Regions from separate parts of the Pseudoalteromonas sp. J2K-J599 genome, predicted to be linked through region 3. Evidence: predicted binding sites of a transcription regulator. Region 3 holds the regulator's gene; each other region holds the start of a gene.
What was found. Region 3 encodes sigma-54, which starts transcription at its own class of promoters, with help from an activator protein. Its sites were predicted from a motif close to GTTGGCACGNNNNTNGNNT; they were not measured.
Positions count from the first base shown of each region.

Region 1 (3,281 bases), 180 kb from region 3:
TGGCTTATAAGCTCAAGCACCGCTTTTTGCTCAGCAGTAATTGGACCTACTATTTCATCAGTTAATAAGTCAGTGCCTTCAACCATTGAAGCAAGCGGCGTTTTTAGCTCATGAGTTACATGGCGTAAAAAAGTATCTTTTTGCTGCTCAAGCATATGAAGCTGTTCTTGTACCCATTGGAGCTTTTCTCCTAGCTCAACAAGCTCAGCTGAACCTTTCACAGATATTTTTTGCTGCCAATGCCCCTGCCCAAGCTTATCAATAACCGTAGTTAACCCTTTTAGCCGCCCACTTATACGCCATAAAAAGCCTCCCCCAACAATTAAAGTCAGTGGAATAAGTGCCACCAGCCAGTTTATAAATGACGCTTGCAGGCTTGTAAGCTCATTTTGGTTATTGGTAATTTGCGCTTCGTTTTTATCACGTAACCATAAAGTAAGCTCAGCAACTAAATCGCTCACTGGCACAAATAGCTCAGCTTGTTGTTGTTTTTGCTCAACGAGTTTTACATGCGCGGTTTGTAAGGTGGTATATAAGCGTTGCCATTGGTGGATATACTCTTTATTCGTGTTTACAAATTTGAGTTCATCAATGCTTTGTAGGGATGATTGCCATTTATCAACAATGAGCTTATCTAGCGATTCACTTTTTAATACCCAGTTTTGCCTAGTAGCGCGTTCAAGGCTGTTGAGTTCTTGCTTTAAAGTGTTAAACGATTTGGTAACTTGGTAGTTACTACTCACAATACTTTGAGTAACCGCTAATTGCTTATTAAGCGCATTTAAAAATACAATCACCACTATAGAAAGCGGCAGTAACGAAAGCAGCATACTCATTGCAAATTGCCCAATTAAATTAGGCCGCCAGTTAAGCATTGCTTGGTATTTTTTAGCTATGGTTGCTGGCATTTCGTTTAGTCCTTTTAAGTTAAGCGCTCTATTATTAAGTGCTTACCTTATACACTAGCTGAACCAGCAATTATATTTAATACGATTAACAGCCAGCACTATAAAACAATGTGTCGCCAAATAGAGACAGCGTAACTCGTTGATTTTAATAAACTCCCTTTCAACCCCGCTAAATAGTGTTGCAAAAGGCGCACAAAAATTACAATAAACCCAGTAAAAACTTCTCACTGGCTTAAAGCAAAAATAATAACCAATTGAAAAATAACAACAATTATTATTGGCACCATTTTTGTAATAGGAGTAATAACTTTAATCAATAAGGAAATAATTATGAACAAACGCATTTTAGTAATTTCATCATTACTGGCTTTAGGCTTTTTAGGCGCTAATGCACACGCAATGGACGTTCACGCGACTTTTAACGAACTTGATAAAGACAGTAACGGCACATTAAGTGAAGCCGAAGCAGGTGAAGATGCTGTGTTACACGAGAATTTTTCTCAAATTGATACTAATCAAGATGGGCAATTGTCGCTAGATGAATTCAAAAAATTTATTCAATAAACTCATTTAATAAGGAACGTGATTATGAAACAACTTATAGCCGCTTTTTCATTAATGTTTTTAGCAATTAGTGCCACCGTAATTGCATCGCCAACAAATGTGCGTTTTGCCCACTTAGATAAAGATATGGACGGACAAATATCAATTGCAGAAGCCAAGGAAGACAAAGAAGTAATGAGACAATTTGCCGACTTAGATGAAGACGATGATGAAAAAGTTTCAAAAAAAGAATTTGAAAGCTTTAAACCTTAATGAGTAATTACTGATTAAGCTTTACTTAAGCTTGTTATAGGTAAACTGGAATTAAAAGCATTTGCCATAATCCCTGAGGGAGTGTGTAAAAGGATTTAATGTTGGGAGTTAAATTACGGCAAGTGCTTTTTCCTTTTCACTTTATTTTAGCCACAAACTTTAAATACATCTTTTGGAAGGAACACCATGAAGATACTTCCCCTTATTATAAGCATCTTAATGCTATTAAGCTTTGATGCCTCTGCACTTGATGTAAAGCAACGCTTTGATCACCTCGATAGCGACAAAAGTGGCTATTTAACGCATGACGAACTTGCTCCCCAACCACAACTATTAAATACATTCGTAAAATGGGACAAAAACCAAGATAACCAAATTTCGTTAATCGAATTTAAAAATTACCTTACCAATAACCTCTACTGAGTATTTTTCATGAAAAAAACAAGCTATATAGCGCTTTTTGCGTTTAGTATTTTTAGCACATTAGGCTTTGCTGCAAGCAACACTGTTGCAGAGCAATTTGAAAAACTTGATAGAAACCAGGATGGTTTTTTAACACGTTCAGAAACCGCTGTAGACCCTGCTTTGTGGTCTCGGTTTTCAAGCTACGATCAAGACAAAGACGGCAAGCTAACGCTAAGTGAATACAGTTTATACGCTAGTAAATAAACCCTTTCAAAAGCTAGATATTTTATGTTCTAGCTTTACTGCTTTTTTCTTCATCATAATTTGTCTCACATATTGGTATTATAAAGTTGGGTTTGCTAGTGTTAACGCACTAACAATAAAAAATAATGCCTTATGTCGCTCAAAAAAATAATAAAACCACTCATACTAGCCAGCCTTTGCGCTGGTTCTAGTTACACTATTGCAAAAACAAAAGTAATTTATAATGCCAACGGTTATACCCCTTTATATCAAGGTGAAGTACAGCAGTTTACTACCCTCGTTATTAAAAATGGCAAGGTAGTAAAACTAGGTAGCGATACACTTAAAGATAGCTACCCAGATGCCAAGCTAATTGACGCGCACGGTAATACCTTATTACCAGGCTTAATTGATGCTCATGGGCACGTTATTGGCCTTGGCGATAATTTATCGCAACTTGATGTACGCGGTGCAAAATCGGTTGATGAAGTAACGAATAAACTAAAAGTATTTGCCGATAACAAACAAGGTTGGATTATAGGGCGAGGTTGGAACCAAGAGCTATGGCCTGATACACGCTTTCCTACGGCTAAAGATTTAGACAAAGTAGTTAACGATCGACCTGTGGTGCTTTCTCGAGTTGATAGCCATGCCATTTGGGTTAATTCAAAAGCGCTCGAACTTGCAGGTATTACCGCCCAAACAAAAGCACCTGAAGGCGGTGAGATAATTAAAGACGAATTTGGCAATCCTACGGGTATTTTTGTAGACAAAGCAGAATCGCTAATTACACAGCATATGCCAGCCCCTTCAAAACAAGATATAAGTGACTCACTAGATGCAGCTGGTAAACATTTATTAAGTTTAGGCATTACCTCTACTCACGATGCAGGTATTGATAAAACCACA
Region 1 covers NZ_CM200271.1:806,885-810,165, reverse strand. The annotation lists gene AC5NT5_RS03655 (sensor histidine kinase) at 1-908, opposite strand, end outside; gene AC5NT5_RS03650 (EF-hand domain-containing protein) at 1,239-1,472, shown strand; gene AC5NT5_RS03645 (EF-hand domain-containing protein) at 1,497-1,724, shown strand; gene AC5NT5_RS03640 (EF-hand domain-containing protein) at 1,911-2,147, shown strand; gene AC5NT5_RS03635 (EF-hand domain-containing protein) at 2,157-2,393, shown strand; gene AC5NT5_RS03630 (amidohydrolase) at 2,526-3,281, shown strand, end outside.
Region 1: the regulator sigma-54 is predicted to act here: its motif matches at 1,185-1,203, upstream of AC5NT5_RS03650 (EF-hand domain-containing protein).

Region 2 (3,281 bases), on a different replicon from region 3:
AATAATACCGGCGGCGCTCCTTTTACCACATCTATCTGTTCTATAGAGTTGAACGATAAGGGCACACCAAAGCCGTTATTACCGGCTTGGCGGCGTGTGCCATCTTGAAAAAGCTCACCTAATTGCCCACGAATAGTAGGTAAGCTTGGTGCCCCAAAACCACTGGCTGAATAGGTATTAGGGCTTACTGCAAGTACGTCTTGTAAAGTCGTAATATTGAGCTGTTCTATTAACTCGCTTGAAATTGGTGTTACTGAACGGGCTATATCTCGTAGAGCTAAGTTGTCGCCAAAAGGGCCGTCTACAGTGGCATTTTTAACCGAAAGACCTTGAGATTTAATAACTTGGCCTGCCACCTCAATACGCTCAATTGCGCCTTCTTTTGGTGATTTTGATTCTTCGGCTGCAAAAGCATTAAGTGGTGTATTTAATATGGTGGCTAGGGAAAGTGCTAAATATGCGTGTTTCAAACGTTTTCTCTCTAAGGTTAAAATGTTGTTGGCGATAAAGACCGAAAGGATTAAAAATAACTTTCAGTAAAATTTTGATTCTTTTTGTTTTTTAGAACATAACAAAACAGATGCATTATAAAGATGATGATTAAGTAGTATTGTTTTATTAGTTGATAAAATATTAATAGGGCGATTGTACTAGAGTGAATGTAAATATATGCTTTTAATAGAATTTTTAATTATAGACTACTTTCAACCTGCTAACATTTTAAAAGAGTTAACTTTTATGCAGCATTTTTTAAATTACTTAAATAAGCTTCACTTTTAGTACTGCATGGCTTAACTAATGAATTTAATTAAAAATTTTTGAAATAAAGAATAACTTATACGGTCTAGGTTACTTCTACGTTTATTAATATTCATTTAAGGAAATTTTATGACAGGTTCAATGAATTCTGATGTGCAAAACCGTTTGCAGTGGTCACTTTTATCTTTGCGTTTAGGCGTGTTTATTGTAATGGTTATGTGGACATTCGATAAGTTTGTTAATCCTGGGCATAGCGCACGTATTTTTGAACATTTTTACGGTATTAGTGGCTCTACAGATATAGTGGCTTACATTATTGGTGCGGTGCAGTTAGTGCTTGTTTTAGCATTTTTAGCAGGTATTAAAAAGCGTATAACGTACGGTATCATTTTTGTAATGCATGGCTTATCTACGCTTTCTTCTTACAACCAGTACATAGATGGCTTTAATAACTTATTATTCTTTACTGCATGGCCAATGTGGGCTGCGTGTTTTGCACTTTACTTATTACGCGACCAAGATGTGAAATTTACTGTAAAGTAATAAAGTACATGCAAAAAAATTGGTTATAAGCCATAAGGCTTATAACCAATAAGTACACAGGGAGTGTGTGGAAGTCGGTTTGCATGTTATGCAACTAATGCATAGCGTCGTTGTATTGCTCAGCAAGGCTCTCTTTTTGCCCTTCGGTAAGTGCTTTACCCGCTAATTGAAACACTTCGTGTTCTTCTTCACTTAAATGATGATGTACCAAATGGTGTAGCTTTTTAGCTGCAACTAACCATGCAGACGAGCTCATTTCGGTATCTTCAAGTTGTTCAATTAATTCATCAATTTCGTGATGTTCAGCTACGCTGTGGCGCGCTTTTTCATGAGTTAAGTCATCAAACATAAGTGGGTTATAAAAGTAACGTTCTTCAAATTTTGCGTGTTGTTCTAGTTCTGTTTTTAGCTCATCCATTAGCTTGTGGCGCTGCTCTGTGTCGCCGTGTGTTTGAATAAGCGCATCTACTAATTTTCGTTGTTTATCATGGTCGTGACGTAGTGCTTCAAAAATATTCATAACTAGTCCTTTTACAATTTATTTGCTTATATCATTAACTAGCAAACTAAATGCCAAATATTAAGTTATTGTATTTTAATAAATTTAATTTAATTTTTTATTCTTTGGCTGCGATCACTGTAAATTTTACAGTGATATGAATGCAATAATTTCAGGCTTTCGCGCAGTTCAATTTTAAAGGGAGTATAAATTCCTACAGAACCTTACAAATATTTACTGGTTGTTTATTTTATAGCAGTGATAAAGTATCAGTGTTATTTAGGTACAACCTATATATTACCCTCACACATAAATGCAGGTAGCACGTTAACTTAATAGGATAGTTTAAGGATGAACAGAAAAAGCCCCATCGCCCATTATTGCTGTGCGCTTTACTGAGTGCATGTAGTGCAGCCCCGCGTTCTGACCCTAACTTATGCATTGAAGAGGCCGAAATGGTTGATCGAAATGGCGCTCAAACAAGCTGACAGGTTTATAATCAATGCATTAGCGAACAAATTAAAAAGGATGAAAAAAAATGACACTTTTTTTGATGCCATCGGTACGTTCTTTTTTGAATCTTTTGTAATGGTGGTAGAAAAGTAAATAGGCTAACTTGCAGCTGTAATTTAAAGTAAATAAGTTGCGCAAAAATAGGATTAGTTATGAAGCAATTATTGATAGCAATTCCACTTTTTTTATTACTGAGCGCTTGTGCGGCAAAGCCTTACGCAGGCTCGGCAAAATGTATGGAACAAGCAGATATTGCATACGAAACCGATACACGTAAAAATGAGACATTAGATAATGAATGCAAAGCTGCAAAAGTAAATACGCCTAATAAAGAGCTTGAGAATCATGGCTTGGTTGATAGAAGCCTTTTGCAGCTAATTGTTAGCTTTTTAAATGGCGTATTGTAATAGTAAAAATATAATTAAATAAGGTATGTATGAGGGAAGAACTAAGAGCAAAAATAATTACCGTGTGCGATAAAAAATAGCAGCTAAAGGCGAAAATGTAGGACTTTCTTTTTATGCATTTTTTGCTAATAAAAACGACGACCCAGAGCTACTTATGGAAGCTGCTACTTGGTGGATACACACCCATAAATTAGATCATTTTGTAAAAGCACATAAAATTAAACAGATGGTTTTAGATGGACTTTAGTCAATTAACTGAGCAAGTACTTTTAGCTGTATTTATCTAATCGACAACGACTTGGTTTCTTCCGTTTTCTTTTGCTTTATAAAGTAATTTATCTGCATGCTTAATAAGAACATCTAGTGTGCTTTTTAAGGGGCTACTTACAGAGGCTCCCACACTAAAAGTGATTTTTGTATCACTAGGAAGGTCTTTTATGTTACTACAATGCTCGGTAAACCTAGTGGCGAGCTGGTCAAAGATATCTCGAATAGCTAGTTCGTCAACCGAATTTAGTGCAAACAACCATTCTTCGCCGCCGTAGCGGCCAAACTGATGA
Region 2 covers NZ_CM200272.1:368,221-371,501, forward strand. The annotation lists gene AC5NT5_RS18460 (TonB-dependent receptor) at 1-470, opposite strand, end outside; gene AC5NT5_RS18465 (hypothetical protein) at 889-1,302, shown strand; gene AC5NT5_RS18470 (hemerythrin domain-containing protein) at 1,397-1,822, opposite strand; gene AC5NT5_RS18475 (hypothetical protein) at 2,467-2,721, shown strand; partial or broken gene AC5NT5_RS18480 (DUF6500 family protein) at 2,751-2,968, shown strand; gene AC5NT5_RS18485 (tetratricopeptide repeat-containing diguanylate cyclase) at 3,005-3,281, opposite strand, start outside.
Region 2: the regulator sigma-54 is predicted to act here: its motif matches at 1,862-1,880, upstream of AC5NT5_RS18470 (hemerythrin domain-containing protein).

Region 3 (3,281 bases):
GCGTTTGATCAATGTCTGATCGTCACTATCTAAATAAAATAACGTAGGGTTTGCAAAGCCTGGTAAGTATTCAAGAATATCGTTAAATTCATCTTGTTCTTTAGGTATGTTGCGCACATCTATGCTAACAGCAATTTTATCGTAGCTATCAGACACACTGCGAACTAATGAAGGTAGTAGGTTTACTGGAATATTATCTACGCAATAATAACCTAAATCTTCTACAACGCGCAAAGCAACCGACTTTCCAGAACCGGAACGGCCGCTTATGATAATTAACTCCATTTAACACCCTTTATAAAACTATGATTGATCGACAATAACTTGGTAAAGCTCAGTATCAGATTTTGCACTGCGTAACTGTTTACAAAAATCTTTGTTGTTTAGTTTATCAGCAATGGTTGCTAGAGTCTTTAAGTGCTGCTGGTTATCGCCATCTGGTACGATGAGTGCGACGAAAATATCAACAGGGCGATTATCGATTGCATCAAAGTTTATTGGAGTTTCGCTAACGAGCACTAAAGCCAAAGGCTCTTCTGCACCGCTCATTCTTCCATGAGGAATAGCAATGCCACGTCCTATACCTGTACTACCTAATTTCTCTCTGCTCATTAAAGCATTAAGAATATCTTGTTGCGGTAAATACGGAAGTTTGTCGTGAGCAAGTTCGCTAATGAACTCTAAAATTCTTTTTTTGCTATTAAAAAGGACCGCAGCTTTGCTGCAGTCCTGGCATATAAGTGAACTTAATTTCATCATATTAGTGTCGAGCAAGCTTCTCTTTGTGTTTGATTACTTGGCGATCGAGCTTGTCGATCAACGAGTCAATAGCGGCATACATATCTTGATGTTCTGTAGAGGCAAATAGCTCAGCACCGCTTACGTGTATTGTGGCTTCTGCTTTTTGATTTAATTTTTCTACATCGAGAATGACATGAACATTATTAATATGATCAGAGTGTCTTTCAAGCTTCGCAAATTTAGTATTAATATAGTCTCTTAGTGAATCGGTTAATTCTACGTGACGACCAGTTAAGTTTAGTTGCATAAGCATTACCCTCTTAGTTTAGCGTCTTAAATCAGACTTTTACGCTGATTTGACGGTGGAATAGCAAGAGATTCGCGGTATTTTGCGATTGTACGTCTCGCTACTTTAATTCCTTGCTCAGCCAATATATCCGCTATTTTGCTATCACTCAATGGTTTTGCTGAGTTTTCTGCTGCGATTAATTTTCGGATAAGCGCACGTATTGCTGTAGATGAACATTCACCACCGTTTTCAGTACTTACATGGCTTGAGAAAAAATATTTAAGCTCAAATATACCACGGGGTGTATGCATGTACTTTTGAGTAGTTACGCGAGAAATTGTCGATTCGTGCATTTCTACCATTTCAGCAACATCATTTAAAACCATTGGTTTCATGGCTTCAGGGCCATGTTCAAAAAAGCCTTGTTGTTGCTTAACAATACAATTAGTAACTTTTAATAGCGTGTCGTTTCTACTTTCTAAGCTTTTAATAAACCATTTAGCTTCTTGTAAATGTGAGCGAATAAACTGGCTGTCGCCACTTGATTTTACAGTGCGAGACATTGCTGCGTATTGGCTATTAACACGAATTTTAGGCATGCTATCTGGGTTTAATTCGACAACCCAGCGGCCTTTAATTTTTTTAACTGACACATCAGGAATAACATACTCAGATTCTTCCCTTACAATAGTATCTGCAGGTTTTGGGTTGAGAGTATGTATTAGTGTCATTACTTCTTTAAGCTCTTCTTCTTTAAGCTTTGTTTTTTTCATTAATGTACGATAGTCGCGAGCTGCTAATAGATCAATATGCTCGGTTAAAATCATTTTCGTTTCATTAATGTAAGGTGTTTCTTTATCAAATTGATTAAGCTGAATACACAAACACTCTTGTAAACTACGTGCAGCAATACCAACAGGATCAAACAGTTGGATGCGTTTTAATACCGCTTCAATTTCATCAAGTTCAACTTCGTTATCATCTTCGTTTTCTTGATTAAAGCTTTCTAAAATCTCTTCGCAGCTTAGTGTTAAAATACCTGAATCATCGACGGCCTCTACAATCGCAATAGCGATGGCTTCATCGGTAGGGCTAAATGGCGTTAGTTGTAATTGCCACATTAAATACTCATGCAGCGTTTCAGTAGAGGCGCCTTGGTATATTGATTCGTCTTCAGGCATTGGACCTGATGAGGCTGCAGGAGCGGCACTCATGTACTCATCCCAACTGACATCCATAGCCATGTCGTCACTTAGCGTGTCTTTTGCAAGTGCTTCACCAGTATCTTGTTCGTATTCGCTCGGAGCATCATCAGCAGATGCGCTAACAGTTATGTCATCGGTATCAGCTTTTTGCTCGTTTTTACCAGCAGCGTCTTCGGAATAGTCTGCCTCTTCAACCTCTAATAGTGGATTACTGTCGAGAGCTTCTTGTATTTCTTGCTGGAGATCCAATGTACTGAGTTGCAACAAACGAATAGCTTGTTGCAACTGTGGAGTCATTGTAAGTTGCTGGCCCATGCGCAGCTGTAGTGATTGCCTCATGTATCTCTAACAATCCTTTTATGTTGTTATAATTAATACTAGCAGATGCTTAAAGACATGGCGTAAATGTTACAGCCTAAATTGCTCGCCTAAGTAAACATCGCGTACTGTTTTATCATTTAATACGTGTTCTGGAGTACCTGATGCAATCAGCTCCCCATGAGAAACAATGTAGGCTTTTTCACAAACATCAAGGGTCTCTCTTACGTTATGGTCGGTAATTAATACACCAATCCCACGATTTTTAAGATGTTCTATTATTTTCTTTATATCTAATACCGAAATAGGGTCAACACCGGCAAACGGTTCATCCAGTAATATAAATTTAGGATCTGCTGCCAGCGCTCGTGCTATTTCTACACGACGACGTTCTCCCCCCGATAATGCCATACCTTGGCTATCACGAATGTGTTGTATGCTAAATTCATCTAATAAGTTATTGAGCGTGTCTTCTCTGGCTTGTTTATTTAGTTCTTTGCGCGTTTCTAAAATGGCCATTAAGTTTTGATAAACAGTCAGCTTTCTAAAAATCGATGACTCTTGTGGTAAGTAGCCTATGCCTAATCTAGCACGACTATGCATAGGTAAAAGAGTAATATCGTTATCATCAATAGATATTTTACCTTTGTCGCTAGGAACAAGCCCTACAATCATATAAAAAGTCGTTGTTTTACCAGCACCGTTAGGGCCAAGTAAGCCAACTATAC
Region 3 covers NZ_CM200271.1:630,561-633,841, forward strand. The annotation lists gene rapZ (RNase adapter RapZ) at 1-285, opposite strand, end outside; gene ptsN (PTS IIA-like nitrogen regulatory protein PtsN) at 304-756, opposite strand; gene hpf (ribosome hibernation promoting factor) at 761-1,048, opposite strand; gene AC5NT5_RS02800 (RNA polymerase factor sigma-54) at 1,075-2,574, opposite strand; gene lptB (LPS export ABC transporter ATP-binding protein) at 2,644-3,281, opposite strand, start outside.